3 regions of the Shewanella sp. Sh95 genome follow, and region 3 is predicted to be linked to each of the others. Evidence: predicted binding sites of a transcription regulator. Region 3 holds the regulator's gene; each other region holds the start of a gene.
What was found. Region 3 encodes FliA, which starts transcription of late flagellar genes. Its sites were predicted from a motif close to CTAAAGNTNNNNNNNNNNNNGCCGATA; they were not measured.
Positions count from the first base shown of each region.

Region 1 (10,202 bases), on a different contig from region 3:
CGGCGCAGCGTTAACTCTCAAACTGCCGCAATCCTATGCGACAGGTCGTTATTTTTTGTAACCATTTAATGACGTCTTTTTGGCCAAGTGTAATAAGCTCAAATAGGAGCCTTATGGTCTGGGGGACGTATCATGATACAACTGCGCACCATCTCTAGCGGTATATTCTACTCATTATTACTTTTACTATTATTGGGTTGCAGCTCGACAGCTCCCAAACCTAGTGATAATGAGATAGATGCCCTGTTTGCCGATTCGTTGTTTACACCGGTTAATAATATTCCTAGCGTCGAGGATATTTTTAGTCTTCCGCCCTCTGTGGTAGCCGATGTCCGGCGTGCCTACGATCGCTATAGCTTCTCGACGAAAAATCCCCTTGCGGTGCACGAATGGTTAGCCAGTTATATCAATGCTAACCAAGATGGTGGCCACAGCGACTTTCACTATCAAGATAATCTGACTCAAACCGCCAGCGAAACCTACGCCCAGCGTGCGGGGAATTGTATGTCGTTGGTGGTCATGACATCGGCGCTAGCGGATATTTTTAAGATTGGCACTGAGTTTCAGGATATTGCGATTGAACCCGTTTGGGATAAACAGGGCGAGTTTTATCTGATTAACGGCCATGTCAATCTGCGCTTGCTACCCGCTTCAAGCGTGCATGCGGTTTATGTGTCGACCCATGCCATTTTGGTCGACTTTATGCCCGAGCGCGCCCTGCGAGGCTACAACAAAGTGCAAATCAATCGCCAGACCTTAACTGCTATGTTTTACAACAATATGGCCGCCGAGTCTTTAGTCGAAGGAGATTTAGACCGAGCCTACGCTTTGGTTAAAGCGGGTTTAAAATCTGGACACTTTATCGCTGCACTCAACACCTTAGCCGTGATTTATCGCCACAAGGGCGATGAGCAACGTGCAGAGCAAGTTTATCGCTACGCCCTTAAGTTTGATGCTAGCGATATGACGACCCTCTATAACTTAGCGGTGATCTTAGGTGAACAGGGGCGTTTAGATGAGTGGGCACAGATCCATAAAGTGCTTGAATTAGCGCGCATTCGTAACCCTTATTACTACTATGATATGGGCGAGCAGGCCTACGATGAGCATCAATACCGTGAGGCGCTCGCTTGGTATCAAAGGGCGGTTGATAAGGCCGATTATCGCCATGAGTTTTTCTTTGGTCTGTCACGCACCTATTGGGCGCTGGGTGATGAAAAACGCGCTAAACAGAATATGGAAAAGGCGGTGGCACTTAGCCGCGAAGCCACCGATAAGCATCGTTATCAGGCCAAGTTACAGGCCATGCAGCAACACTAAATTCTTAACTCAACCTCCTTTGTTTGTGCTTAATACCTGATAAAGGAGGTTTTTTATTTCCGCTTTCATCACCGCTTGCTTCCAACCCCAACACTTGCTTGGCTTTAGTTTGCATATCACATTGAAATATTTGGATTTGTATTTTTTAAAAATATGTTAAAACAAGATGTTATAGCTGATTTTTTGAAATGGAGACAACTTGGTTGCATTAGCGGCGCAGACTGGATAAATTGAATTCAGTATTGCAGTCGAGATCCCTATTGCAGCGATAAAAATAGCCTAAACACGAGAGTTGGAGCAGTAAATTATGTATTACCAAAATGATGACGTTCGCATTAATGAAGTCAAAGAGTTACTTCCACCGATTGCGATTCTTGAACGATTTCCTGCTTCCGAAAACGCTGCTGCAACTGTGTTTAACGCCCGCCAAAGCATCCATAACATTCTCGCTCGTCAAGATGATCGTTTGTTAGTCGTTATTGGCCCTTGCTCTATTCATGATCCTAAAGCTGCATTGGAATATGGCCAGCGACTGGTTGCGCTCAGAGAACGTTATCAAGATCAGCTCGAAGTGGTGATGCGTGTTTATTTTGAAAAGCCGCGTACCACAGTGGGTTGGAAGGGGCTCATCAACGATCCTTATATGGATAACAGCTTCAAACTGAACGATGGTTTGCGTACCGCGCGTAAACTCTTGGTCGATTTGAATGACTCTGGCATGCCGACCGCGGGTGAGTTTCTCGATATGATTACCCCGCAGTATGTGGCGGATATGATGTGTTGGGGCGCTATTGGTGCTCGCACTACGGAATCACAAGTACATCGCGAGTTGGCCTCGGGGTTATCTTGTCCAGTAGGCTTTAAAAATGGTACCGACGGCACGATTAAGGTGGCGATTGATGCCATTGGCGCCGCGAATGCGCCGCACCACTTTTTATCGGTAACTAAATTTGGCCATTCGGCGATTGTGTCGACCAAAGGTAATCCTGATTGTCATATCATTTTGCGTGGCGGCCGTGAGCCAAATTATAGCGCAGGCCATGTGGCGCAAATCAGCGAGCAGTTGAAAAAGGCTAAGCTAGTCGACAACATCATGATCGACTTTAGCCACGCCAACAGCAGTAAACAATATCAACGTCAAATGCAGGTTGCGAACGAGGTTGCTGAGCAAATAGCGGCGGGTAATAAGGCAATTTTCGGTGTGATGGTTGAAAGTCACTTAGTCGAGGGACGCCAAGATCTGATCGAAGGTCAAGCCTTATGTTATGGTCAGAGTGTCACCGATGCCTGTATTGGCTGGGAAGATACGGAACGTTTGTTAGCGGTGTTAAATCAGAGTGTAATTGAGCGTCGTCAGCGCGATTAATACGCTTAAAGATCAAAAACAAAGGCGCTATCCCAGCGCCTTTATTTTTATTATTTTTTGCTCATTTCGGCTAAATATTCGTTCGCTTTGGCTAAGCTACCAAAAGCGGCAATCAGGTTATTTCGGCCTTTGTCCTGAATTTCTGGATTCCCTGACTCGATCATCATCCACACCCAAGTTTGGATCAGTGGTAACGGCGGGTATTGAACTTTGGCTGAATCCAACATAAAGCATCCTTCGATCTTGATTTATTTGAGTTATCTTAGTGTTATCGCAAAACGAGTACAGAGCATATTGCTTCACTCGCCGCTGCGGCCAGAGGTTTGCAAATCCTGCTGCTAGTGAACTTAAGTCCATGGGGCATTTTGGGTAAAACCGACAAAATAATCAACACTCCAATCCATGTTATCGCAGCCTATTTTAGCGTTCATTATTCGGATAAAACCTTGCAACTACGGCATTTCTTATCGTTAATAAGCCCTTAGTGATTTCTCCTAGGGTAAGTCGTTAGTGTGGCATTTTTATATCGAGGCACTTCTATGCGGATATCTAATTAAAGACGTTTCATTACTTCAGTACCGGCAGCTGGTATAAGTGGTAATTGTGCCAAGTGACAAGTGGTTTGTCTGTCAGAAAAATCTGATTGATTTTATTAAAACTTTATCCTTTGATTCACTTTATTATTCGCCATGCTGTTACAATTGATTGACTTAGGCAAAGGTTTAGATATATGCGTCCAACACTGTACTTTGAAGGTCCCATCGATAAGCTCAATTGGCATGTGATTAAATTGCTCTGGCCCTATTTGCTTGAATATAAGGGGCGGGTGGCATTGGCGATGTCTTGCCTTATTGTTGCTAAGCTTGCTAGTGTCGGTTTGCCGTTTGTTCTCAAAGATATAGTCGATACTTTAGATGTTAATAAAACAGCGCAGGCCTTGAGTGTGCCTATCGGCTTAGTATTGGCCTATGGCGCAGTACGACTGTTAACAGCCATTACGGGGGAAATCCGCGATACCTTATTTGGTCGAGTAACAGAGCGGGCTATTCGGCGTTTAGGCCTTGCGGTGTTTGATCACCTACATCGACTCGATTTGGATTTTCACTTAGAGCGACGCACGGGCGGTTTATCGCGAGACATTGAACGTGGCACCAGTGGCGTGAGCTTTTTGATGCGTTTTATGGTGTTTAACATAGTGCCGACGCTGTTAGAAATTGCCATGGTCATTGGCATTTTCTTTTTTAATTATGGACTTGCCTTTGCCGCTATCACCTTTACCTCCGTGATGGCCTACATTTGGTTTTCGGTCATTGCTACCGAGTGGCGTACCGAATATGTGCGCGATGCCGCCAAGGCCGACTCCCTCTCTAATACCCGCGCTATCGACAGCCTGCTGAATTATGAAACCGTGAAGTATTTTAATAACGAGAAATATGAATCGGATAGATACGATCAGGCCCTAGAACAATGGGAAGTCGCTAAGCGTAAGAATCGTTTATCGCTGTTTGCCCTCAACGGCGGGCAGGCGCTGATTATTGCCTTAGCGATGACGGCGATGATGGCGCTAGCGGCTTATAAAGTGACCAACAATGAAATGACCATAGGTGACTTTGTGCTGATCAATGCTTTTATGATGCAGCTCTTTATGCCGCTAAACTTCTTGGGATTTGTCTACCGTGAAATCCGTGGCGCTTTAGCCAATATCGAGCGGATGTTCAGTTTGCTGGATAAACACCCTAGTATTATAGATAAACCCGATGCATTAGATTTTCACCCTTCCCGTGGCGAGCTCAGTTTTGAGCAGGTCAGTTTTAACTATGAGGACAGACCCATACTGCGTAATGTTAGTTTTAAAGTTGCAGCGGGTAAAAAGGTCGCTGTGGTTGGGGATAGCGGTGCGGGAAAATCCACATTAATCAAACTATTGTTCCGCTTTTACGATGTAGAGCAAGGACGTATTTTGATTGATGGACACGACATTCGCCTGTTAACACAAGATGCGCTTCGCAGAGCGATTGCGATAGTGCCACAAGATACAGTGTTATATAATGATTCTTTAGTTGAGAACATTCGTTATGGTCGCCCTGATGCGAGTGATGATGAAGTGCGCGATGCTATTAAACTCGCTCATTTAGAAGATTTTATTGCTTCACTTTCACAGGGTTGGGATACCAAAGTGGGTGAGCGGGGATTAAAACTTTCAGGTGGCGAGAAACAACGAGTTGCGATTGCTCGCGCGATCTTAAAAGGATCGCCAGTGTTAGTATTTGATGAGGCGACTTCATCCCTCGATAGTCGCTCCGAACAGGCTATTTTAACGGCCCTTCGCGAGGTGGCCAAAGGACACACCAGCTTAGTGGTTGCACATCGATTATCGACTATTGTTGATGCTGATCAGATTGTTGTTTTAAGCAAAGGCGAAATTGTTGAGCAGGGACATCATACAGCATTATTAGCCCAGGACGGCCTTTACGCTAAGTTGTGGCGGATACAAAATGAACAACAACAGCTCTTGGTGTAATTATCAAAAGCGTTTGCTGTAAGTCTAATAGCGTTGCGACAATTCAGTTTTTATTCAGCTAAGGCTCTCTATACTCGAATCCAAGCAAATAATCATAAGAGGTGCTTGGCATGGAAAATATGGCATTAAGAGTCAATATTGAAGGCAGAGAAGAGAAAGTCAGCACAGACTGGTTTGCAATTATGGCAACGCTTCAAAAGCGCGGTGTAGATTATGATTCGCTACAACGAATTCATGCTGAGCTCAATGCAGGTCTGAAAGTGACAACAAGACGGTTAACGCTGGCCAAACTGAATCTAGATATGGGACTGGCTGGGATTATTCGTGGAACGAATGAATATAACGCTGATATTCATGGTGTTTGTTAAGCAGAATAATAGGATATATAAAATTATATCCCCTTGGGTTTTCCAGCCTTCCAACCTTCACACAGCAGATTGAATTTATTGGTCGAGTCGTCAATTCGTTTCAGACGAATGACTTGACCTTCACGAAAACACAACAGCTCGCCTTCGATCTCTGTTAAGCGATTACAGCTCTTACAGCTTGTGCTGGCAGTTTTGCTGTCAGACATTTGGCTTACAAAGCTAGATTTCACAGTGTTTCCTTAACAATAAATATGAAATGGTTTAATTCAATGCGTGTATCACGGATTTTACTCCTTTTGTGACACACATTCAAATTAGTTATTGCTGAATTAACTTTAGATGAAAGTCGTATGTTATGCACTGGAAATTTATTAATTATTGATTGATATGGGAATAATATTTATCCAGTGAAACCGACAAGCCACTTTCAAGTACAATCCGTACATGGGAAGGTTTGAGCTGCCTTGGTTCTGTTACCCCACATGCATGGGCTATTAGCGCCAAGTCGTGGTGTAGATTATGGTTATAATTGGCAACTCGGTTAGATTTGTCTTTTGGATCAAGTCCTTGCTGAAGTTTTTTATTGTGTGTGGTAATTCCAGTGGGACAAGTGTCCTTGTTGCATTGCAATGCTTGAATACAGCCTAAGGCGAACATATTCCCACGGGCTGAGGCGATAAAGTCGGCGCCTAAGGCGAGTGCCCAAGCAACCCGTGAAGGGACGATGAGTTTACCAGAGGCGATCACTTTGATACGTTTACGCAGTCCGCGTTGAATCAAAATATTGACCAAAATAGGTAGACTTTCTTTTAGCGGTAGGCCAACACAATCCATTAAAGGTTGCGGCGCGGCACCTGTTCCACCATCGGCGCTATCTAAGGTAAAAAAGTCTGGAGCAGATGCTTCTCCACGACGTTCAATTTCATCGCAAAAATCTTCAAGCCATGTTACGTCGCCGAGTACGGCTTTTATTCCTGTGGGTTTACCCGTTACTTCGCGCACTCTGGCAATCATATCCAGAATATCGCCAACATTTTTAAACTCGATATGACCGTTGGGACTGATGGAATCTTGTCCCTGAGGAATACCGCGAATATGGGCGATTTCCGCTGTCACTTTTACGCCAGGTAGGATGCCACCTTTACCGGGTTTTGCACCTTGACTCATTTTGATTTCAAACATTTTGACTTGAGGGTGCGCTGCAATCGTTTTGAGTTTGTTATCGTCTAAATGGCCGTGCTCGTTACGAACGCCATATTTGGCGGTGCCGATTTGAAAGACTAAATCACAGCCGCCCTTTAAATGATAAGGGCTTAAACCGCCTTCACCTGTATTTAACCAACAACCTGCCTGCGCCGCACCATGGGATAAGGCGGTGATAGCGGGGCGGGACAGAGCGCCAAAGCTCATGGCAGAGATGTGGCAAATGGTATTAGTGGTGTAAGGTTCGCGGCAATCGGCGCCAATAGTTAGCGGATGAATGGGTGTAATGTCCTCATCTTGGATCGGAAAGGCGGTATTCATAAACATAATCGTACCAGTCGTGTCCAAGGGCCGGGTCGAGCCAAATGCTATCGTTCTATCGACATTTTTAGCCGCTCTATATACCCAGCTTCGTTCTGCGCGGTTAAAGGGGAGTTCTTCCCTGTCCTGGGCAAAAAAGTATTGTCTGAAAAATTCACCTTGTTTCTCAAATAAATATCTAAAACGACCAATCACAGGATAGTTATGGCGTACTGCCTGTTTGGTTTGCAATTTGTCAGCAAAGTACATGTAGACAATGGCTAGAGCGCCAAAACCGATAATGATTAAAAACAGCCCAGATAAGAGATCTAGTCCCCACATAAACCAATTCAATTCGTGCATCTTGTTATCCTCTATTCATTGCCGTAGCGGGTGGAGATCAAGCTGGCAGGTTGTCCATCATTAATGGAAAGTAAAAACAACTGGCTGTAATCATCTTCACTGATGTTGGTAATTTCAGGGCCACCGAGAGCCTTGATGATAAGTGGCACGGTGTTGGAGTGCCCTGCAATTAAGCTGTTACCTTTAACCGCATGTACTTGTTCCACAATATGTTGGATATGGGTTTCGAGAGGTTTTTTTGCCTCGAGCACAGTAATCGGTAAATGCCGCTCCGTTGAAATCGGTAATAAGGTTTGCTGAGTCCTTTGATATTGGGTCGCAATCAGCTGTGAAATGGGGGTACGTTTTAAGGCGCTGATAAGCGCCTGAGCACGTATATTGCCACTGGCTGAAAGGGGAGGATCGCCTGCGGGCTCATCAGCTTTTTCTGCATGTCTTACGAGAATGATTAATCGATTATCGGCAATAGCTTGATTGATCGGACTAAGTCCAATGCTGGTGAATAATAACAGACTTATCAGTAATGATTGTATTAGCGTTACTGAATTGAAACCGATTCTTCGATTATGCCGCAAAAAACCATGTAAATACTGGGCGATTGCCATGCCTTATATCCTTATTTTATGGGCGAGTATTAAGAGGGGGTTAGGATGGTATTGAACAAACAAACCTATTCTCTATTTGTATCATCGCATTAAGTATGAATGGTACTGCAATTTATAAAATTGCTAAAGTTGCTCAAATTTTGGTCGATAATTAAGTTTCCCCAAGTTGAGTGGACTAGCATCATGGAAATCAATAACCCTGCACAGGTACAGAGCACTTCTTCGACCCACAGTAAATATGCTGAAAACGCGGCAAATAGTGATAAGACGAAAAATGTGGATGCCACTTCTAAACAGACGGCGCAGCAAACCAGTAAGCAGTTAATGAATCAAGCGATTCTATCGGCGCAGGAAGATGTAAGCCTAAAGTCGGGTGATCAATCTATGACCTTGCTTTATCGCGCAGCAATCGAAGCGATAAACAAAGAGTTAGCTCCTTCTATGGGCGAGAACGCGATTCAAACCGCCTATGATAACGGTGTCGATACGTCCCCCGAGGCCACTGCCGATCGTATTGTGAGTTTCGCGACGCAATTTTTTAGTGTTCATCAGCAGCAAAATTCGAATATGAGTTTTGACGAACAGCTCGACAGCTTTATGACCATCATTGGTGGCGCTATCGATAATGGCTTTAAAGAGGCGAGGGATATTTTATCTGGTCTTAAAGTGCTGCAGGGCGATATTGCCGATGGTGTGGATAAAACCTATGGGCTCGTTCAAGAAGGATTACAGGCCTTTAGGGACAGTTTTAATAAAAAATCAAATGAGACTCAAGCGACTAACACTTAATTTAATCTTGCATATCTTAACTCTTAAGCCCCTTACAATAAGGGGTTTTTGTTGTGTGAATAACCGTCTATGCTAGGAGCCTATTTAACGTTTTGCTTGAGGGCGAGTTATGTGGACTAGGGGACGCGTTATTGAACGTATTGATTGGAACGACAAGTTATTTTCACTGCGGATAGCGGCCGAGTTAGCTCCCTTTATTCCCGGTCAATTTATTAAACTCAGTCAACTTCAAGATGATAAGCGTATCGCTAGAGCTTATTCCCTTGTTAATTCTCCCGATAAACCCTATGCCGAGATTTTGGCTGTTGCCGTAGAGGATGGCCAGTTATCCCCACAATTACAGAATCTTACCATCGGTGATGAAATAGAAATCACTCCAACGGCAACGGGTTTTATGACCTTAGATGAGATCCCAAAGGGAGAATTACAAGGTCGGCATTTATGGTTTTTAGCCACAGGTACGGCCATCGGGCCATTCTTATCCATGCTCGATACCGCCGAACCTTGGCAACGTTTTGAGAAGATCATACTTGTCTATGGCGTGCGCGAAGCTAAAGATTTAGCCTACCTCGATAAACTAAAGGCTTATTCGATGCAATATCCAGATCAGTTTATCCTGTGTTTAACTGTGACCCGTGAAAAGCTTGATGACGCATTGCAATGCCGTATCCCCGATGGCTTAGTCTCGGGTGAAATCGAGCGAAAAGTCGGATTAACCTTAAGTGCGGCGGATTCCCAGGTGATGATTTGCGGTAATCCTGGGATGATTAGCGGCGCCCAAGCGGCATTGCTTGATAAGGGACTCTCGAAAAATTTACGCCGTGCTCCGGGGCAAATTACCGTAGAAAAATATTGGTAATAATGCGAGTGTTTAGCATCCGTTACCAAAGTATTCGTTGCTTTATAGTTATCGTTTAGAAGGATTTTTTGATGAAGTTGCTCTGCTCCCTTGCGTCACCCTATGCTCGCTGTGTTCGTAGCTTAATCCGTTATTTAGGGATTAAAGATATTGAAGAAGTTCTCGTTAATCCAATGGAAAATACGGCACAGTTGCTTGATGTTAATCCGTTAGGTCAGATTCCTTGCCTGATCACGAATGATGGCGTGCCTATTTTCGATAGCGAAGTGATTATGCGTTATCTGGACGCAGAATTAGGTTCACAGGAAATGTTTGGCGGTCAACCTTATAACTGGGTATTGCAGTGCCAGTACTCGATGATCAAGGGATTAATTGATAGCGCGGTGAAGTTGCGCCAAGAGCAAATGCGTGAAGATGAGGGGGTGAGATCAGCTTTTTGGACATCACGTTTTGAGCAGGCTCTGCTGCGTGGGTTGATGCAGATGGAGCATCAGAGCGTGATTACTCA
Region 1 is NZ_LGYY01000184.1:23,798-33,999, reverse strand. It holds gene AEA42_RS13445 (hypothetical protein) at 1-14, shown strand, start outside; gene AEA42_RS13440 (hypothetical protein) at 133-1,320, shown strand; gene aroG (3-deoxy-7-phosphoheptulonate synthase AroG) at 1,628-2,686, shown strand; gene AEA42_RS22335 (hypothetical protein) at 2,737-2,913, opposite strand; gene AEA42_RS13430 (ABC transporter ATP-binding protein/permease) at 3,417-5,207, shown strand; gene AEA42_RS13425 (hypothetical protein) at 5,318-5,575, shown strand; gene AEA42_RS13420 (hypothetical protein) at 5,599-5,805, opposite strand; gene AEA42_RS13415 (FMN-binding glutamate synthase family protein) at 5,951-7,441, opposite strand; gene AEA42_RS13410 (histidine phosphatase family protein) at 7,453-8,046, opposite strand; gene AEA42_RS13405 (DUF5610 domain-containing protein) at 8,230-8,835, shown strand; gene AEA42_RS13400 (ferredoxin--NADP reductase) at 8,945-9,694, shown strand; gene AEA42_RS13395 (glutathione S-transferase N-terminal domain-containing protein) at 9,766-10,202, shown strand, end outside.
Region 1: a site for FliA is predicted at 8,170-8,196, ahead of AEA42_RS13405 (DUF5610 domain-containing protein). Genes of this name have one in related genera too.

Region 2 (10,202 bases), on a different contig from region 3:
AAATTGGCGCCATGTATAAGGGGGACCGCTCCCGTAAAACCACGCTTGTGGAATATGGCTTCCGTTTACCCTCGGCGCTGGATAACCGGCCGCTGAAGTTTGAAGAGTTTGAGCAATTGATGCCGCAGACCATTTATGTGTCGGCAACACCAAACCCTTACGAACTGGATAAGAGTGGTGGTGAGATTGTAGAGCAAGTTGTTCGGCCAACGGGTTTGCTCGATCCAGAGTTAGAAGTGCGCCCGGTTAGCATTCAAGTGGATGATTTACTCTCCGAGGTGGCCAAACGTGTCGCTGTCAATGAGCGGGTGCTTGTTACCACCCTAACCAAGCGCATGTCGGAGGATTTAACCGAATACCTCGATGAGCACGGCGTCAAAGTCCGTTATTTGCACTCGGATATCGATACTGTGGAGCGGGTGGAGATCATTCGCGATCTGCGCCTCGGTAAGTTTGATGTGTTGGTCGGTATCAACTTGCTGCGTGAAGGTTTAGACATGCCCGAAGTTTCCTTGGTCTGTATTCTCGATGCAGATAAGGAAGGCTTTTTACGTTCGGAGCGTTCGCTTATTCAGACCATTGGTCGCGCCGCGCGTAACGTCAATGGCAAGGTTATCCTCTATGCAGATAGGATCACCCAGTCAATGGCCAAGGCGATGGGTGAAACCGAGCGCCGCCGTGAGAAACAACACGCCTACAACCTTGAGCATGGCATAGTGCCAAAAGGCGTGGTCAAACGCATTACCGATGTGATGGATATCGACGATGGCAGAGACACTGAAAAGGGCTATAGCCCATCGTCATTGGGTAAAGTGGCTGAACCTAAAGCCAAACGTTATCAAGCCGATGCGGCGCAGCTTAGCCATGATATCGACAAGTTAGAGAAGCAAATGCATGAACATGCGCGTAACTTGGAGTTTGAACAGGCGGCGGCCCTGCGTGATGAGGTGAAACGTTTACGGGAGTTGCTGATAACGGCTTAACTCAATCTGTGTCTTAGCTGAGTTAGACGTAGGACTGCGTTATTAATCAAGCAGATACCAAGCTTTACTACCTAATAAAAAGCCGCCAACATAACAATATGAGGCGGCTTTTTTGTATGGATTAATCAAACTTTGAGGTATTAGCGCTGCGTTTCCTTGGCGAATTTGCTTCGTTGGTACACAAACACCATAAGCGCGCAGACTAAGCCACAGATCAGGCCGACTAAATGCGCCTCGGTGGCCACGCGAGCCCCAATCATGGCGGTCACATCATCACTGGCGCCATAAAACTGTTCATGGCCGACTTTGACTATCACGCCGAGCAGCAGCAAATAACCCGAGCGCATTTTGCGGTGTATATCCTGGACTGCGCCATAGGCAAATAGGCCATGTAACATGCCGCTTAGCCCCACATAGCCTAATAATTGTGGGTAACCTAAATACAGACCAATGCCTTCAAATAGACAAAGCAGGATAAACAGCGCGGTTAATCCCTTAAGCTGGTAATGAAAGTGGTGCAAAAACAGCACTACCCATAATCCTGCGAGGTTCATCAGCAGGTGCCAATGATTGGTATGTAGCAGATTGCCTGTGATCAGGCGCCACCACTGGCCGTCACTGATATCGCTGCGTCGATAGGCGAGCAGGTTATCTATGCTCGGGGTAAAAAGTCCCGTAACATACAAGAGCGCGCAGAGCAGACTGACGACAAGCGCCAGCCAATAGGGGCCGAGTTTTGTTAACGTCACCAGTCTCACGCCTGCGGTTTACCCGTTTCAGTTGCCTTGTCGAGCGAGGTCATCACCTCTGCTTTATTTTGCAGGTAATCCTCTAAGCCTCGTTTGCGTAGATGACAGGCTGGGCAATCACCGCAACCATCGCCAACAATGCCGTTATAACAGGTCAGGGTATGGTGGCGAACCAAATCGAGCTGCTGGTATTTATCGGCCAGCGCCCAAGTTTGGGCTTTGTTGAGCCACATTAATGGCGTAATGATCTCAAGTTTTTTGTCCATGCCTTGCACCAGTGCCGATTCCATCGCACGGACAAAGTCGTGGCGACAGTCGGGATAACCCGAAAAATCGGTTTCGCAGACACCGGTAATAATCGCCTCTGCTCCTAATTGGTAGGCGTAGATCCCCGCCAAAGTCAAAAACAGGATATTACGGCCTGGCACAAAGGTATTGGGTAAGCCATTTTCCATTAATTCGTGGGATACAGGGATCGCATCCCGGGTGAGGGCAGAAATCGCTAACTCATTGAGTAAGCTCACATCCATCACTTTATGGCTGGTGATGTTTAAGCGTTGGGCGAGGGATTTCGCCACGTCAATTTCTTCACGGTGGCGCTGTCCATAATCGAAGGTGATCCCATGGACTTCATCATACTGTGTTAAGGCTTGAATAAGACATGTCGTTGAGTCTTGTCCGCCACTGAATACGACCACGACCTTTGAAACTGATGCTGACATAAGATCCACTTTAGAGTGACACAAAAATAGGGCGTAAGTGTAACCCAGGTGCTAGGGCTTGAAAACTTTTTGCTGGCGTGTGGTGACGGGCATTCGGCTCTTGGCATCACTCTGTTAGCAGCGGTAAAAACTTGCAGCTGCAGCTAAAATCCTCTATAACTGCCGCCCCAGAAAAACGGAACGCTAGCATGAATTACCCAGTCAACGAAGTCTTTGAAACTATTCAAGGTGAAGGTGTCTTTACCGGAGTACCCGCCATTTTTGTGCGTTTACAGGGCTGCCCTGTAGGCTGTGCTTGGTGTGATACCAAACAGACTTGGGAGCTGCTTGAGGATAAGAAGGTGTCACCCGAACAAGTGATCACCGTCGATGGTTCTGTGGGTCGCTGGGCAAACCATACGGCGCAGAGTCTTATCGAGGCGTTCAATGCTAAGGGATACACGGCGCGCCATGTGGTGATCACAGGTGGTGAACCTTGTATGTACGATCTGCATGAATTAACTCACACGTTCCATGCTGCCGGCTTTGCCACTCAAATCGAGACCAGTGGCACCTTTGAGGTGAAGTGTGATGCTGATACCTGGGTGACTGTTTCGCCCAAGATCAATATGAAAGGGGGTTATAAGGTGTTAGCGCAGGCATTGACCCGCGCCAACGAGATAAAGCATCCGATAGCGACCGAACATCATATCGACGAACTCGATGAGTTACTCAAAGGGATTGATGTGTCAGCGAAAACTATTTGTTTGCAACCGATCAGCCAAAAACCAAGGGCGACGGAATTAGCCATGAAGGTGTGTATTGCTCGCAACTGGCGTTTATCGATTCAGACCCATAAGTACTTGAATATCGATTAATCGCCACCTAGCTCAACTGCATTGCTCTTTAATGCTCAGAAATAGTTTTAACGCTCCGAATGGGGCGTTTTTTTATGAGCAAAATCGATAGATTAAAGGCACTAAATTTAAGCGATAAATAATAAGTCCGAATTAGCTGGTGTGCTAGAAAGAAAACTTGGGGAATAACGTGAGATAAAGTGTGATATGAGAAAGAAGTGGTGGAGGGAGAAGGATTCGAACCTTCGAAGGCGGAGCCGTCAGATTTACAGTCTGATCCCTTTGGCCACTCGGGAACCCCTCCACATATTTTCTTCCGACTTTTAAGTTGCGCTTAAAAATCATCTTAAATCTTGGCCAGATTTAAGGGTAAAGCAAGTTTACAGCAGACTAACGATTGACGAACCACAGAAGATAAAAGTGGTGGAGGGAGAAGGATTCGAACCTTCGAAGGCGGAGCCGTCAGATTTACAGTCTGATCCCTTTGGCCACTCGGGAACCCCTCCACGAGTATCTTTTATAGCATCGCTAATTGTTAGTGCAAATGGTGGAGGGAGAAGGATTCGAACCTTCGAAGGCGGAGCCGTCAGATTTACAGTCTGATCCCTTTGGCCACTCGGGAACCCCTCCTCAATTGCGGCCGCCATAGTAGTCAGAAACCTTAGGCATGTAAAGTCTAAATATGAAAATTTTCCTAAAGTTCTTGTTCAACTGGTCGATTAACTGACAACGAGTTGTTTTAGCGATGTTTTTTTATGCAAATCGATGTTCCTTTAATCAATGAGGCCCAAATTGGCTCCCGCTTAAATGCGGCAATCGAACACAACAGGCGAGGTGAGTTTGCCCTGTTGCTGTCGCTATTGTCTGCTGACGCGAGGGACATGGCGCAGTTTCAATGGCAAAAAGAACTCGATACTGCCGAAAAACTACAACGTCAGTTTGAATTACCACCAAAACAAACGTTAGTGGCGGATTTATCCTCAGACAATCATATTATCGACAATAGCGCCGTGTTTATGCAGCAAGGGGCAAGAGCATTTCAATTGCAACAGGCCTTGCGACCGGAAGCGTTAGTGATCCGAGGTGGTGAACCCATCGCCATGGCCGAAGCCTTAAGTAACTGTGAGTTTACAACTCGCTTGCGTCAGCGTGGACAATTGCAATCTCCTCAAGTTGAAATCATGCACTTTGCTGATCAACTGGCGATCCAACGTAATTTGATCCCACGCTTAGCCAGTGCTTAATGCTACTGAGGCTATTTATTATCAAAGGTATTATTTCGGGTAATAAGCGTGAGCAATACCAGAGTCTCTCTCATCATCATTCCCTATAATTAGTCGTTAGTGATATTAATGTTGAGTCGCTTATGTTGAGTTTTTAACATGAGGCCATTAGAGAGGATAGCCCTATGAAAGGTATCATTGCAGGACAAACCCCCACAGTAAACGACACATGTACCGATTGCGGCAGCTTTGTTGACATCGGTGCTGTGATTGATGAACAAGATACTGTGCTTGAGTTACAGTTTACGGGTGGCGAGGCGGAAAATGAGGCGGCAAAGATGGTTGAGCGTGCCCAGACACGTTTTCGACACACGCAAGCGAGCGTTACTCGAGGTGAAACGGGTGTGACGCTCAAACTGGTATTTGATGTCAGTGTCGAAAAAATGATTTTCCAGTTAGAGAATGGTCTATAGCGCAACCCCTGTGATACAAGTCGAGGTTAATTTGTAATAAAGTGTGGCCGATGTTGCTGTTTTAAATGTAGATAGTGTAATCTGCATCAACGAAAATAAAGATAAATAGGCTCTATTAACACGCTTCTTTAGTGTGTTAGTCGCAGCAGTACCGTTTTACCCAACACGAAGTTTTGTAGGGATCAGAGTGAAGCGACGTCAGCATCAGCATTTATTAGAGTCTTTAGTGCATTCCACGGCTAAACAGCAGGGGGATTTTACTAAGACCGCAGAGTTAGCCACTGAGCTACTTTGCCAAAATTTAGCCGTTTCTCTGGTGTCGGTTTGGATTTTTTCCGCCGATCAATCGAGCCAATCCCTGGTGGCGCAATTTGGCGCTATGGCCCTACAAGACACTTACCGTCCTTCGCAGTTGCAGACGCTGCCACGCTATTTAGATGAACTCAAAAATCATCGCCATATTGATGCGAGTAATACGCTTATCGATCCGCGCTTGACTGAGTTAGTCGATAACTATTTTATCCCTCGGCAAATTTTATCTAGTCTCGAGATTGGCATTCGCATTAATGGCCATCTCGAAGGCGTGCTTTGCCTTGAGCGCGCGCAACTGACTCACCATTGGCACGACAGCGAAATTCACCTTGCCTGCCAAATGGCCGATCAATTGGCCCTCACGCTGGCCACCAAACATACCTATGACAAAGAAGAGCGCTTAAGCCTGTTTCGCTGTGCCACCGAGCAATCTCGTCAAATGACTATGTTGATTAACTTGCACACTGAAAAAGTGGAGTACGTTAACCAAGCCCATCAGGATATTAGCGGTATTTCGCGCAGCAGGAGCGTTGGCACTAATTTACGTGATTTAACTTTTTTCAAACAGCACAATGCGTTAGCTGAGCAGACCTTAGCAAAAATTTTCAGAGGTGAACTGGCAAAAGGTGAGGTGCAATTTAATCGTGCTGATGGTAGTCGTTATTGGCTGAAATATGTTGTGAGCCAATTTATCACCGATAGAGGCAATCATTACGCTTTAGTGTCGGGTGAAGAAAGTACGGATGAGCATAACTACAAAGCGGAGTTGGAACGTCTGGCGTGGCGTTGTAGCTTGACTGGACTTAACAATCGCAGTCACTTTAATCGAGTGCTCGAGCGAACAACACATGGGCTACTGTTGCTAGTCGATTTAGTCGCCTTTAAGCGTTTTAACGATACTTATGGTCATGAAAATGGCGACAGCCTGTTGATTGAGATTGGCCGGCGCTTAAAGCATTTTTCAGACATCAATAAAGCGACTGAAATCGCTCGTGTCGGTAGTGATGAGTTTGCGGTATTACTGACCGACGATAACGCAGTTTATGATCTGGACTATATCAGCACCCGCTTATACCAGCATTTAGCCATGCCGATATTAATTGGCCGTGAACAAGTGGAACCTAAACCCGCACTGGCCGTGGTTGATATTGCGTCGGTGGCAAATTTATTTGCACCACTGACCTGCGCCGATATTGCAGTGCAATATGCGAAGAAGAAAAAGGGCACAGCAATTCAAGTCTTTAACAGTACATTGCTGAGTGCGTTTAAGGAAGATGCGCAAATTGAACGCGATTTGCATAGTGCTATTCGCGGTCGACAATTTGAGCTTTATTACCAGCCCTTAAGAGATCTCGAACAGCAAACTTATATCGGTGCCGAAGCGCTTATTCGTTGGCATCATCCCAAAAGAGGCGTGCTATATCCCGGCGCGTTTATTGATATTGCCGAGCAATCGGGGATGATCAATGCGATAGGCAGTTGGGTATTAGAGGCGGCCTGTCGGCAATTGAATATTTGGCAGCATCACAATGCCGATCTTAGCATGCATGTTAATGTGTCTGCGCGGCAGTTTTTTAGTGGTAATTTGTATGAACAAGTATGGCAACTCTTGACCCGTTATCGTTTAAAGCCCAAAACCTTAATTTTGGAAATTACAGAGACGGAACTCATGGGCGATATTCGCCATGCGACCTTATTGTGTCAGGAGTTGGCTGAACTGGGGGTAGGCTTAGCTATCGATGATTTTGGGACGGGTTACAGCTCGATGCGCTACCTTAAACAGTTTCCTATCAGTAAGTTAAAAATCGATCGCTCGTTTATTTCAGATTTGACGATTAGCCGCGAAAGCCAAGAAATCGTCTCGGCCATTATTGCGATGGCGAGTGCGCTCAATATTTCCTTGACCGCAGAAGGGGTAGAAACCGTTGAGCAGGAGGCGTTTTTAGCCAAGAGTTTGTGTCATCAGGCACAGGGATATTTATACAGTCCAGCCCTGCGAGAACCCGAGTTTGCGCAGTTTTTGCTGGCCGCGAAACAATCGAGTTTTATCGCCCACTAAACCAGATGTTCGTATTGATGTGATGAAAAAATAAAGGCAATCAATTGATTGCCTTTATTTTATGAGTCGATACTGTCATCAACAACTATCGTGTTAAGCAGCACTGTTTAAATTTCTTACCACTCTGGCAAATACAGGGATCGTTGCGCCCAGGGCGTTTGGCCTGCATTTGTTGTCCTTGGGTATAGTACCAACGGCCCTGTTCAAATATAAACTCAGATCGTTCATAGATTGCATCAATCTCACCCGCGAGTTTATACCAAGCTTTGAAGGTCACATTGCCGCGTTGAGTACCATCGGGATAGATTTTTTCATTCGCAGCTAAGACCTCAAGCCCTAACCAATGTGGATGTGGGCCTTGCTGTAGTTGTTCGAAGGTTAAGCCATCGAGAAAGTCTACATGGTGAGTTTTAATAATGTAATCAAAATTTTTCAACACAAATGCGCAGTAGCGTGAACGCATTAGTTGTTCAGGACTGGTGGCCACTTGAGTCCCTGAATCAACATTAAGGTGCAAAGTTTCACAACAGTGCTGATAAGGTTTTTGGCTGCCACAGGGACAATAGGCTTCTGGTGTCATGAGTGTAACTTGCTAAATAATAAAGATTATTACTTTGGTTTTTTACTGTCAGGTAACGGCGGAAACTGACGGCCATAGTAAAGATTTGGCACAGGCTTCGCATTCAAATAAAAACTAGGCTCGGCTCGATTGTTCATATCAAGGGTGACATTCCAGCGGTGCTGGGTGTCTTTTTGTGTGCCAATGACGAACTTGCCTGCAAATTCACTCACGGGTTCGCCAGTCTCTTCGGCGGGATAAAAACGCACTAAATAATAGCCAGTGTCGAACGCGCTGTTGCCTGATAATTTGCGGTTTAGCACCCGAAAGTCGATATCGATACGGGCCTTTTTGGTTCGGATTTTATCAAAAAAGCGTTGATAAATGGCGACAATATTATCACGGCCGTAATAAATTTCTTTACTTTGACTTTCTGACAGATAACTTGCGTCTTTAGCATAAATCTCGGCAGTGACGTCGTGATTAAGTTCATTAAATGCTTGAGTAAACAAAGGATAATTCGCATTTATCAATTGATCTGTTGTCATGCTGGTCTTGGCTTTTGAGGGGGTCGCAAAACTCGGCAGCGACAATAGGCATATCAGGGCTAGCAGCAAAAATCTCATTACATTATTCTAATCAAGCATTCATGGCGCCACTATAATGGAGGCGCCCGCTGAACTAAAGGGGTGAATGTTTACAAAGTGTGTTTCTGTTGTAAAAGTGCACACTGAGTGTGAAGAGTGGAGGAGCTTGCCATGCTGGATAATGAATCGGCACTATTTTTTGAAGAAATGGCGGGAGTTGTGCCACTTAAAGGTGATGTCAAGGTGGTGAATTTACAACCTAAGGCATTAACGGATGAGCAAATTCAGCGCCGTGATGCGCTGCAACGTGAGGCTTATTTAGCTTGTATGCCGCTGGATTTAAGCTTGATCCCGATTATGGCACCCGATGATATAGCCAGTTTTAAGCGTGAAGGGGTTCAGGGGGCTGTTTTTAAGCGCTTAAGGCTGGGGCAGTACAGTATTAAAATGGAGTTAGATGTGCATGCCTACCGTTTGAGTCAGGCCAGAGATGCGTTACTCAATTATTTGTTAGCGGCGCAGGCCCATGGGGAACGTTGTGTGATGCTCATTCATGGTAAAGGCCATAACAGTAAACCCGTGGCTGGATTGCTTAAATCAGCGGTATGTCACTGGTTATCTCAGCTTGATATGGTACTTGCCTACCATTCTGCGAAAACCGAGCAGGGCGGCACGGGCGCCTTATATGTGATGTTGACTAAATCCGAGCAGCTTAAGATTGAGAATAAAGAAGCAAATCGTAAGGGAATGGGTTGGCGTTAATGGATTTGCGAACGCATTGATTTCTCTGATTGTCGCGAGCGTTAGACCTTAATACTGGAGCTTAAAAAAATGCCCAACATTGTTGGGCATTTTTATCGGTTTAGTTTAAGGCGTGGATATGACTCGCACTTGAGGGTTAATTACCAGCCACATTGACGATTCGCAGCTTTGTTCTGCTCATCAAGCCAGATTTTAAGCGGCGCAAAATAATCGAGTACTGCGCTCGCATCCATCATTTCCGTTCCTGTGACTTCTTTTAAGGCAACGGGCCAAGGTTGGCTTGCGCCAAGTGCTAACATTTTATTGAGTTTTTCTCCTGCCGCTTGATTGCCGTAAATACTGCATCGATGCACTGGGCCCTTGTCTCCAGCCGTTTCACACAGTGCCTTATGGAACTGGAATTGCAGAATATGTGCGAGGAAATAGCGGGTATAAGGCACATTACCGGGTACATGGTATTTTGCACCTGGGTCAAAATCGGCTTCGCTGCGATCAGTCGGGGCCTTAACGCCTTGGTATTTTTCTCTTAATTCCCACCAGGCTTGGTTATATTGCGCAGGGGTAATTTCGCCACTAAATACCTTCCAACGCCACTGGTCGATCATCAAACCAAAGGGCAGGAAGGCGATTTTATCCAATGCCTGCTTAAGCAATAACCCAATATCCTTAGAGGCATCGGGCACGTCTTCGAGCAAGCCAATCTGTTTTAGATAGCTCGGGGTGATAGATAGCGCAATCGTGTCACCAATGGCCTCATGGAAACCATCATTGGCACTGTTTTTAAACAGGAAAGGCTGCTGTTTATAGGCACGTTGATAGAAGTTGTGTCCAAGTTCGTGGTGAATGACGGTGAAGTCTTCAGCGGTTTTCTGGATACACATCTTGATGCGGATATCATCGAGGTTATCCAGATCCCACGCGGAAGCGTGACACACTA
Region 2 is NZ_LGYY01000215.1:28,481-38,682, reverse strand. It holds gene uvrB (excinuclease ABC subunit UvrB) at 1-983, shown strand, start outside; gene rrtA (rhombosortase) at 1,124-1,741, opposite strand; gene queC (7-cyano-7-deazaguanine synthase QueC) at 1,738-2,454, opposite strand; gene queE (7-carboxy-7-deazaguanine synthase QueE) at 2,643-3,311, shown strand; tRNA gene AEA42_RS15960 (tRNA-Tyr) at 3,510-3,594, opposite strand; tRNA gene AEA42_RS15955 (tRNA-Tyr) at 3,712-3,796, opposite strand; tRNA gene AEA42_RS15950 (tRNA-Tyr) at 3,836-3,920, opposite strand; gene AEA42_RS15945 (VC2046/SO_2500 family protein) at 4,046-4,534, shown strand; gene AEA42_RS15940 (DUF406 family protein) at 4,699-4,986, shown strand; gene AEA42_RS15935 (EAL domain-containing protein) at 5,174-7,357, shown strand; gene AEA42_RS15930 (YchJ family metal-binding protein) at 7,443-7,937, opposite strand; gene AEA42_RS15925 (hypothetical protein) at 7,967-8,542, opposite strand; gene smrA (DNA endonuclease SmrA) at 8,675-9,265, shown strand; gene AEA42_RS15915 (M2 family metallopeptidase) at 9,406-10,202, opposite strand, start outside.
Region 2: a site for FliA is predicted at 3,985-4,011, ahead of AEA42_RS15945 (VC2046/SO_2500 family protein). Genes of this name have one in related genera too.

Region 3 (10,202 bases):
AGTAAATTAAAGCCAAATGAATCGTTCGCATAACAAAAAGCAAAGCGGCAGATAGACACTATCTGCCGCCTCCGATGAATATTTAGAGTTGATTTAACTCAGCCCACTCTTCATCAGATAATAGTTTGTCTAAATCAACTAAGATCAACAACTCATTATCACGATTGCTGACGCCTTGAATAAACTTCGCACTCTCTTCTGTACCAACGTTAGGCGCGTTATCAATTTCAGAACGGCGTAAGTAAACGACTTCAGCAACACTATCGACCAAAATACCAATAACTTGCTTTTCTGCCTCGATGATCACAATACGTGTCGAATCATCCACTTCCGCTGATTGCAACCCAAAACGTGAGCGGGTATCAATAACAGTAACCACATTACCGCGTAAATTGATAATCCCTAAAACATAGTGTGGTGCACCAGGTACGGGAGCAATTTCGGTGTAACGCAGCACTTCTTGCACTTGCATGACATTAATACCATAAGTTTCGTTGTCTAACTTAAAGGTAACCCATTGCAATACTGCATCATCTTTACTTGCAGCCACGGCTGCGACATTTCTTGTATCTTTCATGTTTACCTCAACCAATGGAGTCCTGACAGCCTAAACCCGCATCAAGCATTTCAACTAAGGCTTGTACGTGCAAAATGCCACACATTTGTTCTTTAACCACACCAGCTAGCCAAGGACGTTTCCCTGCTTTGCTGCGCCAATTTACTTGCGATTTGGTAATTTTTACTGCATTAAGCAGGGACTCACAAGCTAATCCCCAATTACTGCCCTCTAATAATACAAGATATTGATAATTTACCGATTGCGCCAGTTTATCTGTGTATTTTTCTGGCATAACCCACGCACAGGTATCCACTAGATTTAACTGTTCTTCTCGATGAGTTTGTACACCAAGGAACCAAGAAGGACGACCAATAATATGATTAATCCGTTCTACTTTGACGATACCACCGAGACTGACTAATGGAACCGCTAACGTCAACCCGGCTACCTTAAAGAATAGTACTTGAAACTCATCATCGAGTACTTCTTGCAGATCTTTTGTCACACTTGGAGGCGCAAAGCCGACTTGAGTGTCGGGCACAGTCGATAAGTTATCGACTTGCGTCGGCGCAACATTCGCAGTCTCATCGACATCAGCCACCGTTATTACTACAGGTTGCTTGGGTGCTGGTAAAGGTTGCTCGATAACCTCCGTTGGCTTATCAACAACTGTAGCTTCCGCTTTTAGGACTGGCGCAAGCAGGCGCTCTAGCGACTGTTTATTCACTAACGGCTCAGCACTCTCCTTAGAGGAGACAGTAACAATGCTTTTTGCCCGAATAGGTTGTACTTCAGGTTCTAGAGTAGCTTTAACATCCGCTTTAGACCGCTCATGCTCTGCCAAAATGGCATTATTGAGCTGCTGAGTTTCCGTTTTTTTACTGCTATCAAAAGCGGTCGCAACATTTTCTTGAGATTTAATTGGGGAAGCACCAAAGGCACTATCATCTTCGTGCAATAATAATTCAAAAAAATCAAAAACAGTTTCATCAACCGATTTTGACATGGCCAAACTCCCCAGCTAAAAGAAAATCTAATAATCTTTCATAGGCCTTCACACCACGACAACCGCTTGCATAATGGGAGGCGGGTAAATGCGCTAAACTTGCATCTCTAAACTTAGTATCTACAGGAATAACATCACGCCATAGACTCTCACCATACTGTTCACTCAACACCTGCAACGCAGCAGGAGATGCCTTAGTACGCTTATCAAACATGGTTGGGACTACGGTATAACTGTAACGAGTCTTCTTTGACCGCCCCATGATTTCCATAGTTTTGACCATGCGCTCAAGCCCTTTAATCGCTAAGAACTCTGTTTGCACAGGAATGACAATATGTTGGCTTGCGGCTAACGCATTCACCATCAGCACACCTAAGACAGGCGGGCAGTCGACGATGGCAACATCATATTCATCAGCAACAAGGGCAAGCAAATTACGTAAGACAAGTCCCATGCCTTCTTGATGGCCTAAAGCTCTATCCAGTGTTGCTAGCGCCATAGTCGACGGTAATAAATCTAAACCATCCACCAAAGTTGGTACGATATGCGATTTAACCAGCTCTTTTGTAAGATGATTGTGCGCAACAAATACATCAAAAAGAGAACCGGGCACCTCTTCTGAGTCAACCCCAAGGTAGTAACCGAGTGAAGCATGAGGATCGGTATCAATCATCAAGACGCGCTTACCCCGTTTAGCGAGTGCTCCCGCTAAACTTGCTACCGAAGTGGTTTTACCGACGCCACCTTTTTGATTCGCTATGGTCCAGACTTTCAAAGCACTGACCTCTTAAATGTTGATTCTGTGCCATTTACAAGTGGAATGATTACGCGGCCCACCACGTTACTCTTCTTCCCTTGTCGTGACTCTTATGCCACCGTTAGGCAGACTTATCACCTTAACACCGTCGGCATTTTCCGAAATCACCACAGGAACTTGAGTCGACTCCTGTCGAACCTCTGTTGTCAATGCTGCTTCATTTTGCAAACGCAAAGAGACTGATGATTCAGCAGGTGACTGAGAGGATAACTGTTGTTTATCCATCTCAGGCACTTTTTCAAGTAAAGGCGGAATATTATTACCATCCGCCGCTGGCATTTCAGGCCCAAGAGTCACCGCATTATGTTCACCAGGCGCCACCATTTTTAGCATAGCCTTAGTTTGTTCTGGGTGTGTGGCAAGCCAATCAGCAATGACCTTAGCTTGTTCATCAGGCACCATGAGCACGACTTGGGTCGATGCTAAGCGTTTAACATCAGCAAGCAATTTTATGTTTTTTCGATGATAATCGAAACTTAAGGCACCAAGACAAACTATCGTCATCATCATTAGCACCATAATAAGCACAATATTTGTGCTTATCTGTGACTTGCTACTAGCCACGAGCAGACTCTTTTAAAATCGATTCAGCCATGTGCTCCAGTGAAATGGATTGAGTGGCAATTCCCGCACTGGCCACTGCTTGAGGCATGCCATAAACGACGCAACTCGCTTCATCCTGCGCCCAAATGGTCGCACCGGCAGCTTTAAGCATGCGTGCTCCTTCTCGGCCGTCAGCTCCCATTCCAGTTAACACTACAGCAAGCACATCTCCACCGTAGGCTTTTGAGGCTGAAGCAAAAGTGATATCGACACAAGGCTTATAATTCATTTCAGCACTACCGGCGAGCACTTTTATTCGGCCTGTGACGCCTGTACGCTCTACCATCATCTGCATTCCACCTGGCGCTAGATACGCACAACCTGGACGCAAAATATCGCCATTTGCCGCTTCTTTTACCTCGATTTTACATAAACCATTTAAACGATTTGCAAATGCTGGGGTAAAAGCGGCTGGCATGTGTTGGATCAGCAAAATAGGATGCGGATAATTTGCGGGAAACTGAGTCAAAATTTTCTGTAAGGCGACAGGCCCCCCCGTCGACGTACCGATTAACAATAATTTGTATTGCTTACCACTAGCACGAATAGACGATACAGGTGACGTACGCACTGGCGCAGGTGCACTTTGAACAGGAGTGGCCACATTCCCTAATACCGAGCCAGAGCTTGGTCTTGGGGTAATTGGGGCAACGCTAGGACGCGCCACTGGACGGAAAATTCGACGACGACCAAGAGCCTTGACTCTTTGCTGCAATAACAAAATCGCTTCATCTTTATTGGTCGCGATATCTTCAAAACGTTTAGGTAAAAAATCTAACGCACCCGCATCTAGGGCGTCTAAGGTGGCCTTAGCGCCATCATGGGTTAATGATGAAAACATCAGAATCGGGGTTGGACACTTTGCCATGATTTCACGGACGGCGGTGATACCGTCCATGACAGGCATTTCAATGTCCATAGTGATTACTTGGGGATTAAGCTCAGCAGCCATCTTCACCGCTTCAGCCCCGTTAGCAGCCGTCGCGATCACTTCCAGTTCAGGATCTTGATTGACTATTTCACTAACACGTCGTCTAAAAAAGCTTGAGTCATCAACGACTAATACTTTAATGGCCATTCCATTCCTTAACTTGGGAACTAACTTTTATTTTTCGCATAATGCTTTAATAACCCAGGAACATCCAAAATGAGCGCAATACCACCATCGGATGTAATCGTTGCCCCAGCCATACCTGGCGTACCGTGCAACAAGGCTCCCAGTGGCTTAATCACTACCTCTTCTTGGCCAATCAATGCATCCACAACAAAACCTATCTGCATCATACCTAACTGCACTATCACAACATGACCATGTTTCTTGTCACCATGTTTGAAGGTAGTTTTATTTCGATGCAACCAATGCTCTAGATAGAAGAGCGGCACGGCCTTGTTGCGAACGATGACAGTGAGTTGTCCGTCAACAATGTTGGTTTTGGTAAGATCGAGATGAAAAATCTCATTAACACTGGATAAAGGTAATGCAAAAACTTGTTTCGCAACATCAACCATAAGCGTTGGCATAATTGCCAAGGTTAACGGCACTTTAATCTCAAGTATGGTGCCTTTGCCTTTCATCGAGTCAATATGCACAGTACCGTTGAGTTGGGTGATACGGGTTTTAACCACGTCCATCCCCACGCCACGACCAGAGATATCTGAAATCTCGACCTTAGTCGAAAAGCCTGGGGCAAAGATCAAGTTATAAGCTTCATTGTCCGTCATACGCGCAGCGGAATCTTCATCCAGCACGCCACGTTTAATGGCAATTTGTTTTAACTTTTCGGGATCCATACCTGCGCCATCATCTTCGATTTTTAGCAGAATATGGTCACCCTCTTGGCTTGCCGATAGAGTAATCGTCCCCGTCCTTGGTTTGCCAGAGGCTTCACGGTCATTTGGCATTTCAATACCATGGTCGACCGAGTTACGAACCAAGTGCACTAAAGGATCCGCAAGCGCCTCAACCAAGTTTTTATCAAGGTCAGTTTCTTCACCGACCAACACTAAATCAATTTCTTTATTGAGCGTACGGGCTAAATCACGAACAACGCGAGGGAAACGGCCAAAAACCTTTTTGATAGGCTGCATACGGGTTTTCATGACCGCACCTTGCAAGTCAGCAGTCACTAAATCTAGATTCGCGAGTGCCTTAGACATCTCTTCGTCATCACGACTAATGCCCAAACTTACCAAACGGTTACGTACTAATACTAGCTCTCCCACCATATTCATGATTTGGTCGAGTCGTGCAGTATCTACGCGAACGGTCGTTTCACCTTGAGGAACATTTGCAGATGAGGCTGCGGCCGCTTTAACAGGAGCCTTCTCGGCGAGCGCAACTTCGGCCTGAGGTTTAACCGCTGGAGGGGTTACCGGAGTAACACTAGCTTTAGGCGCAGCAGGAGCCGCAGCAGATGTGGCAGGAGTGGGAGTCGGTTTCGCAGATTCCACTTTTGCAACAGCTTTGGCTGGTGCCCCACCTTTTCCATGAAGTTCGTCGAGTAAACGCTCAAATTCATCGTCAGTAATTTCGTCTGAATCGACAGCAACAGCAGTTGGTGTTGACACTGGCACAGCAACAGTTTCAACCTTAGGCTGAGGTGATATAGGTGTATCTACTTTTCCATTAAATTTTCCTGAACCATGAAGCTCATCAAGCAGGGCTTCAAACTCATCGTCAGTGATATCATCACCCGAGCTGGTTGCTTGTTGTACTTTAGGCTTAGCTGTATTTGATACAGAGGGAGTTGACGCAGTGGGTGCTGCCACAACATCAGCATGAGTAGTGTTAGTCACACCGGGACCTTTTCCACTACCGTGCAGTGCATCAAGCAAAGCCTCAAACTCCGCTTCATTAATCTCATCAATACTTGAGTTTGAAGAACTCACAGCCTCAACAGGCATCTCTTCAACTGCGACAACGTCAACAACAGTTTCAATAACGGGCTCGGGTTCGGGCTCAGCAATAGATTCAGGCTCTGACGCAGTTTGTCCTAATTCTGACGGCAGAGGCTCACCAGAACTAAGTAACTTTAATTTTGCAAGTAATGCAGCATCAGCAGGATCTTGTTGCTCTCCCTGCTGGGTTTGAGCAAACATGGTGTTAATTGCATCAACAGCCTGAAGAATAATATCCATTAATTCTGCTGTGACACTGCGCTTGCCAGTACGCAATAAATCGAATGTGTTTTCTGCCTCATGGCAGACATCAACCATGGGAGTCAAACTTAGGAAACCTGCGCCGCCCTTTACGGTGTGAAACCCCCTAAAAATGGCATTTAGCAAGTCAGTATCATCAGGATTATTCTCAAGGGCAACAAGCTGCTCTTGAAGCAACTCTAATATTTCCCCCGCCTCGATTAAAAAGTCCTGGAGTATCTCTTCATCTACATCAAAGGCCATCAAATTGACTCCCAGTTAGAAACCCAGACTCGATAGCAGATCATCCACTTCGTCTTGACCTGTTACTACATCTTGACGAAGCTCGGCATTCATTATCGGCCCTTCAGCTTCAATATTATTTTTCTGAGTAATCTGACTCTCAATCATTGGCTGCTCACCAAACACCGTCAGCATAGACACCAGATTACTTTCAACTTCCATCACTAGATCGATTACCCTGCGGATCATTTGTCCAGTCAGGTCTTGAAAATCCTGCGCCATCAATATTTGGTTGAGCAATTCGCGTAATCGGTTTGAGTCCAATTCACTTCGCGACATCAAATGCTGAACGTTATGGCAAAGCACCTTAAAATCACTGAGGGCAATTTCACGACGCATTAATTTGTCCCACGATGGCATCACTTGTTGGATGTTCGCGGTTAATGCATTCGCTAACGGCAAGCACTCCTCAACAGCATCCATAGTCTTATTTGCAGCTTGTTCAGTCATGTCAATGACATAACTTAGCCGTTCCTTAGCATCGGGTATTTCTGTATTGGCTAACTCAACTAACCGATTATCGATTTGGAAATCCATAAGAGCGCTATGCAATTGGCGAGTGAGTTTGCCCACCTCATCAAAAAGTTCCCTCTGAAGAGGAGCTGCCAGTTCTCTTAATAAATCATCAGCTTGATTTTGTTCATTCGCGCTTAACAGTTCGACTAAACGCTGAGCATGCTCGAGCGTGATGAGCCCTGATGTATGTGGCTTCATAGCTCATCCCTGCTTAAGCGAGTCGTTCAAATATTTTATCTAGCTTCTCTTTCAATGTTGCTGCGGTAAAAGGCTTTACCACATACCCATTCACACCCGCTTGTGCTGCAGCAATAATTTGTTCACGTTTTGCCTCGGCAGTGACCATTAATACCGGTAAATGCTTCAAGGAGTCATCGGCCCTAATGGCTTTAAGTAAATCGATACCCTGCATGCCTGGCATATTCCAGTCTGTAACGACAAAATCAAAATCGCCTTTTTGCAACATTGGCAAGGCGGTTGAGCCATCGTCCGCTTCCTGGGTGTTGTTAAAGCCCAAGTCTCGCAACAAGTTCTTGATGATACGTCTCATTGTCGAAAAGTCATCAACGATGAGAATCTTCATATTCTTGTCCAAGGTTTCCTCCGGTGAGCTGACATTCAGTGCTCAATTAATAATTATACTTATGTCCAATGCTTGAGTTTGCCTTTGAGTCGCAACATTGCCTGACTTAATATCTGGCTAACACGCGATTCGCTTACCTCAAGAATGGCGCCAATCTCTTTTAAATTCAATGCTTCATCGTAGTATAACGATAGCACTAGCGCGTCCCTTTCGGGCAATAATTTTATCGCCTCAACAAGTGCAGAATGAAACTGGGTTTCTGCCAAGACCTCAAACGTACCATCGCTAATATCATCGCTTGTAGTGAGTATATCCTGTGATACGCCTAAGTCTTCTATCCCTATGATTTTACCAACAGAAACATCGTTAAGAATATGATGGTACTCATCGAGCGTCATATCAAGTTTTTCTGCAATTTCTGTGTCGCGCGCATCACGACCTAGCACTTGCTCTAATTCATCAATAGCTTGGGCAACTCGACGATTATTTCGGTGGACAGAACGAGGAACCCAATCGCCACGACGGATTTCATCCAACATGGCGCCACGGATCCTTATGCCGGCGAAGGTTTCAAACTTTGCACCTTTACCGCCATCAAACTTAGATGATGCTTCTAATAATCCCATCATCCCCGCCTGTAGCAGGTCATCTAACTGCACAGAGGCAGGTAATCTGGCGAGCAAGTGATGTGCAATTCTTTTAACCAACGGTGCATACTGTTCAACGATTGACGTTTTATTGTCTAAACAAGTATACGCTGCGGCTTTATTCACTCGTTTTTTCCTCTTGAAAATCTGGTCGTTGAACTAAGCGCTCAACGAAAAACTCCAAATGCCCACCAGGTTGCTGTGGTACTGGCCAGCTCATAATTTTATTCGCTAGGCCTTGGTAAGCAATTGCAGCGGGAGACTTAGGATAAGCTTCAACCACTAACTTTTGCTTGCGAACCGATTTACGCAAATTTTCATCAAATGGAATGGTCGCAACTAATTCAAGTGCCACGTCCAAGAATCTGTCGGTCACTTTACTGAGTTTAGCAAACAATTCCATACCTTCGCGTAAACTACGCACCATATTTGCAACAATTTTAAAGCGGAAGACGCCGTGTTCACGGCTGAGGATTTTGATTAACGCATAGGCGTCAGTAATAGACGTTGGTTCGTCACAAACAACAACCAACACATCCTGTGACGCACGGGAGAAACTGAGTACCATGTCAGAAATCCCCGCGGCAGTATCCACGATGAGGATATCAAACTGGGTGCGCATCTCACTGAAAGCACGAATTAAGCCCGCATGTTGCGCAGGACTTAGCTCTACCATGCCTTGAGTACCCGATGTGGCTGGCACAATCCCAATACCTTTAGGCCCCCGGACAATAATGTCATCTAACTCAGCATCGCCAGACAATACATGGGAAAGGTTACGTTCAGCACGGATCCCTAACATGACATCAACGTTTGCTAAGCCAAGGTCAGCATCAAGCACTAAGACACGCTTGCCCTTCTCGGCTAATGCTACGGCAGTATTGATGGATACGCTGGTTTTACCCACACCACCTTTACCACCCGTAACCGCGATTACTTTCACTTTTTCGTTATAGGGTTGATTCATCATACGTAAACCACTTGCTTGATCCAGGGTCATAACTCTACTCAAATGCACAGGTCATATTATCTGACCACGCTGTGTCTGGTAACGATTGTTGTTCTGTGTTTTCTAAGGCCGCTAATGCTTGCTCAGCGAGCATCAAAGTATCAGCAACTTTCATATCTTCGGGCACTCGCTGCCCATCCGTAACATAACTTAATGGCAATCCACTTTGGATCAACACACTTAATGCGCCCGCTAAAGACACAGATTCATCAAGTTTGGTGAGTACAACACCAGATAAGGGAATGCGTTTAAAGTGATTTACAGCATCTTGCAGCACGCGGCGCTGTCCTGTGGCAGACAGTACCAGATAACTGCGGATAGGTATTCTGCTATTTGCAGTTAAATTATCAAGTTGCTGGTAAAGCCGCATATCTCGTTGGCCCATACCCGCGGTATCTATCAATACTAGCTTGCGATTTCTAAACTGATACAGAATTTGCTCTAGTTCAGCAAGGTCATGGGCTTGTTTGACTGGGCAGCCCATGATTTTGCCATAGGTGGCCAATTGCTCATAGGCGCCAATACGATAATGATCTGTGGTAATCAATGCCACTTGGTCAGCACCATGGTGAGCAGCAAAGCGTGCGGCCAGTTTAGCCAAGGAAGTGGTTTTCCCCACACCAGTGGGACCAACTAATGCTACAACACCGCCTTGCTTAACAATATCATCACCTTGATTATCAAGCATATTCGCAAGACTTTGCGGCAGTGCACGAACTAATTCTGCAGGAGTATAGTGTTGGCTCAGCGCAGCTAATTTGTTTGCCACCGCTGGTGAAAACTCGGCCTCCAACAACTTTGACTCCAGCATGGCACCGACAGGGTCGATACGCTTTTTATGCTCAGTCATCAATGCTGAAACCTGATGTGTCAACAAATTACGTAAGGATGATAACTCGTCGCGCATGGCTTCAAGATCGGCATTTTGCTTTTGCGAACTCTGTGACTTTTTATCGAAGGGATTGCCCATATCACGGCGCTCAGCTTTAGGCGCAGCTGCGGTAGCTTGTAATCCTTTAGC
Region 3 is NZ_LGYY01000109.1:55,882-66,083, reverse strand. It holds gene AEA42_RS08285 (chemotaxis protein CheW) at 83-577, opposite strand; gene AEA42_RS08280 (chemotaxis protein CheW) at 585-1,565, opposite strand; gene AEA42_RS08275 (ParA family protein) at 1,549-2,340, opposite strand; gene AEA42_RS08270 (hypothetical protein) at 2,407-2,925, opposite strand; gene AEA42_RS08265 (chemotaxis response regulator protein-glutamate methylesterase) at 2,939-4,063, opposite strand; gene AEA42_RS08260 (chemotaxis protein CheA) at 4,084-6,387, opposite strand; gene AEA42_RS08255 (protein phosphatase CheZ) at 6,403-7,140, opposite strand; gene cheY (chemotaxis response regulator CheY) at 7,154-7,537, opposite strand; gene AEA42_RS08245 (RNA polymerase sigma factor FliA) at 7,585-8,298, opposite strand; gene AEA42_RS08240 (MinD/ParA family protein) at 8,291-9,172, opposite strand; gene flhF (flagellar biosynthesis protein FlhF) at 9,177-10,202, opposite strand, start outside.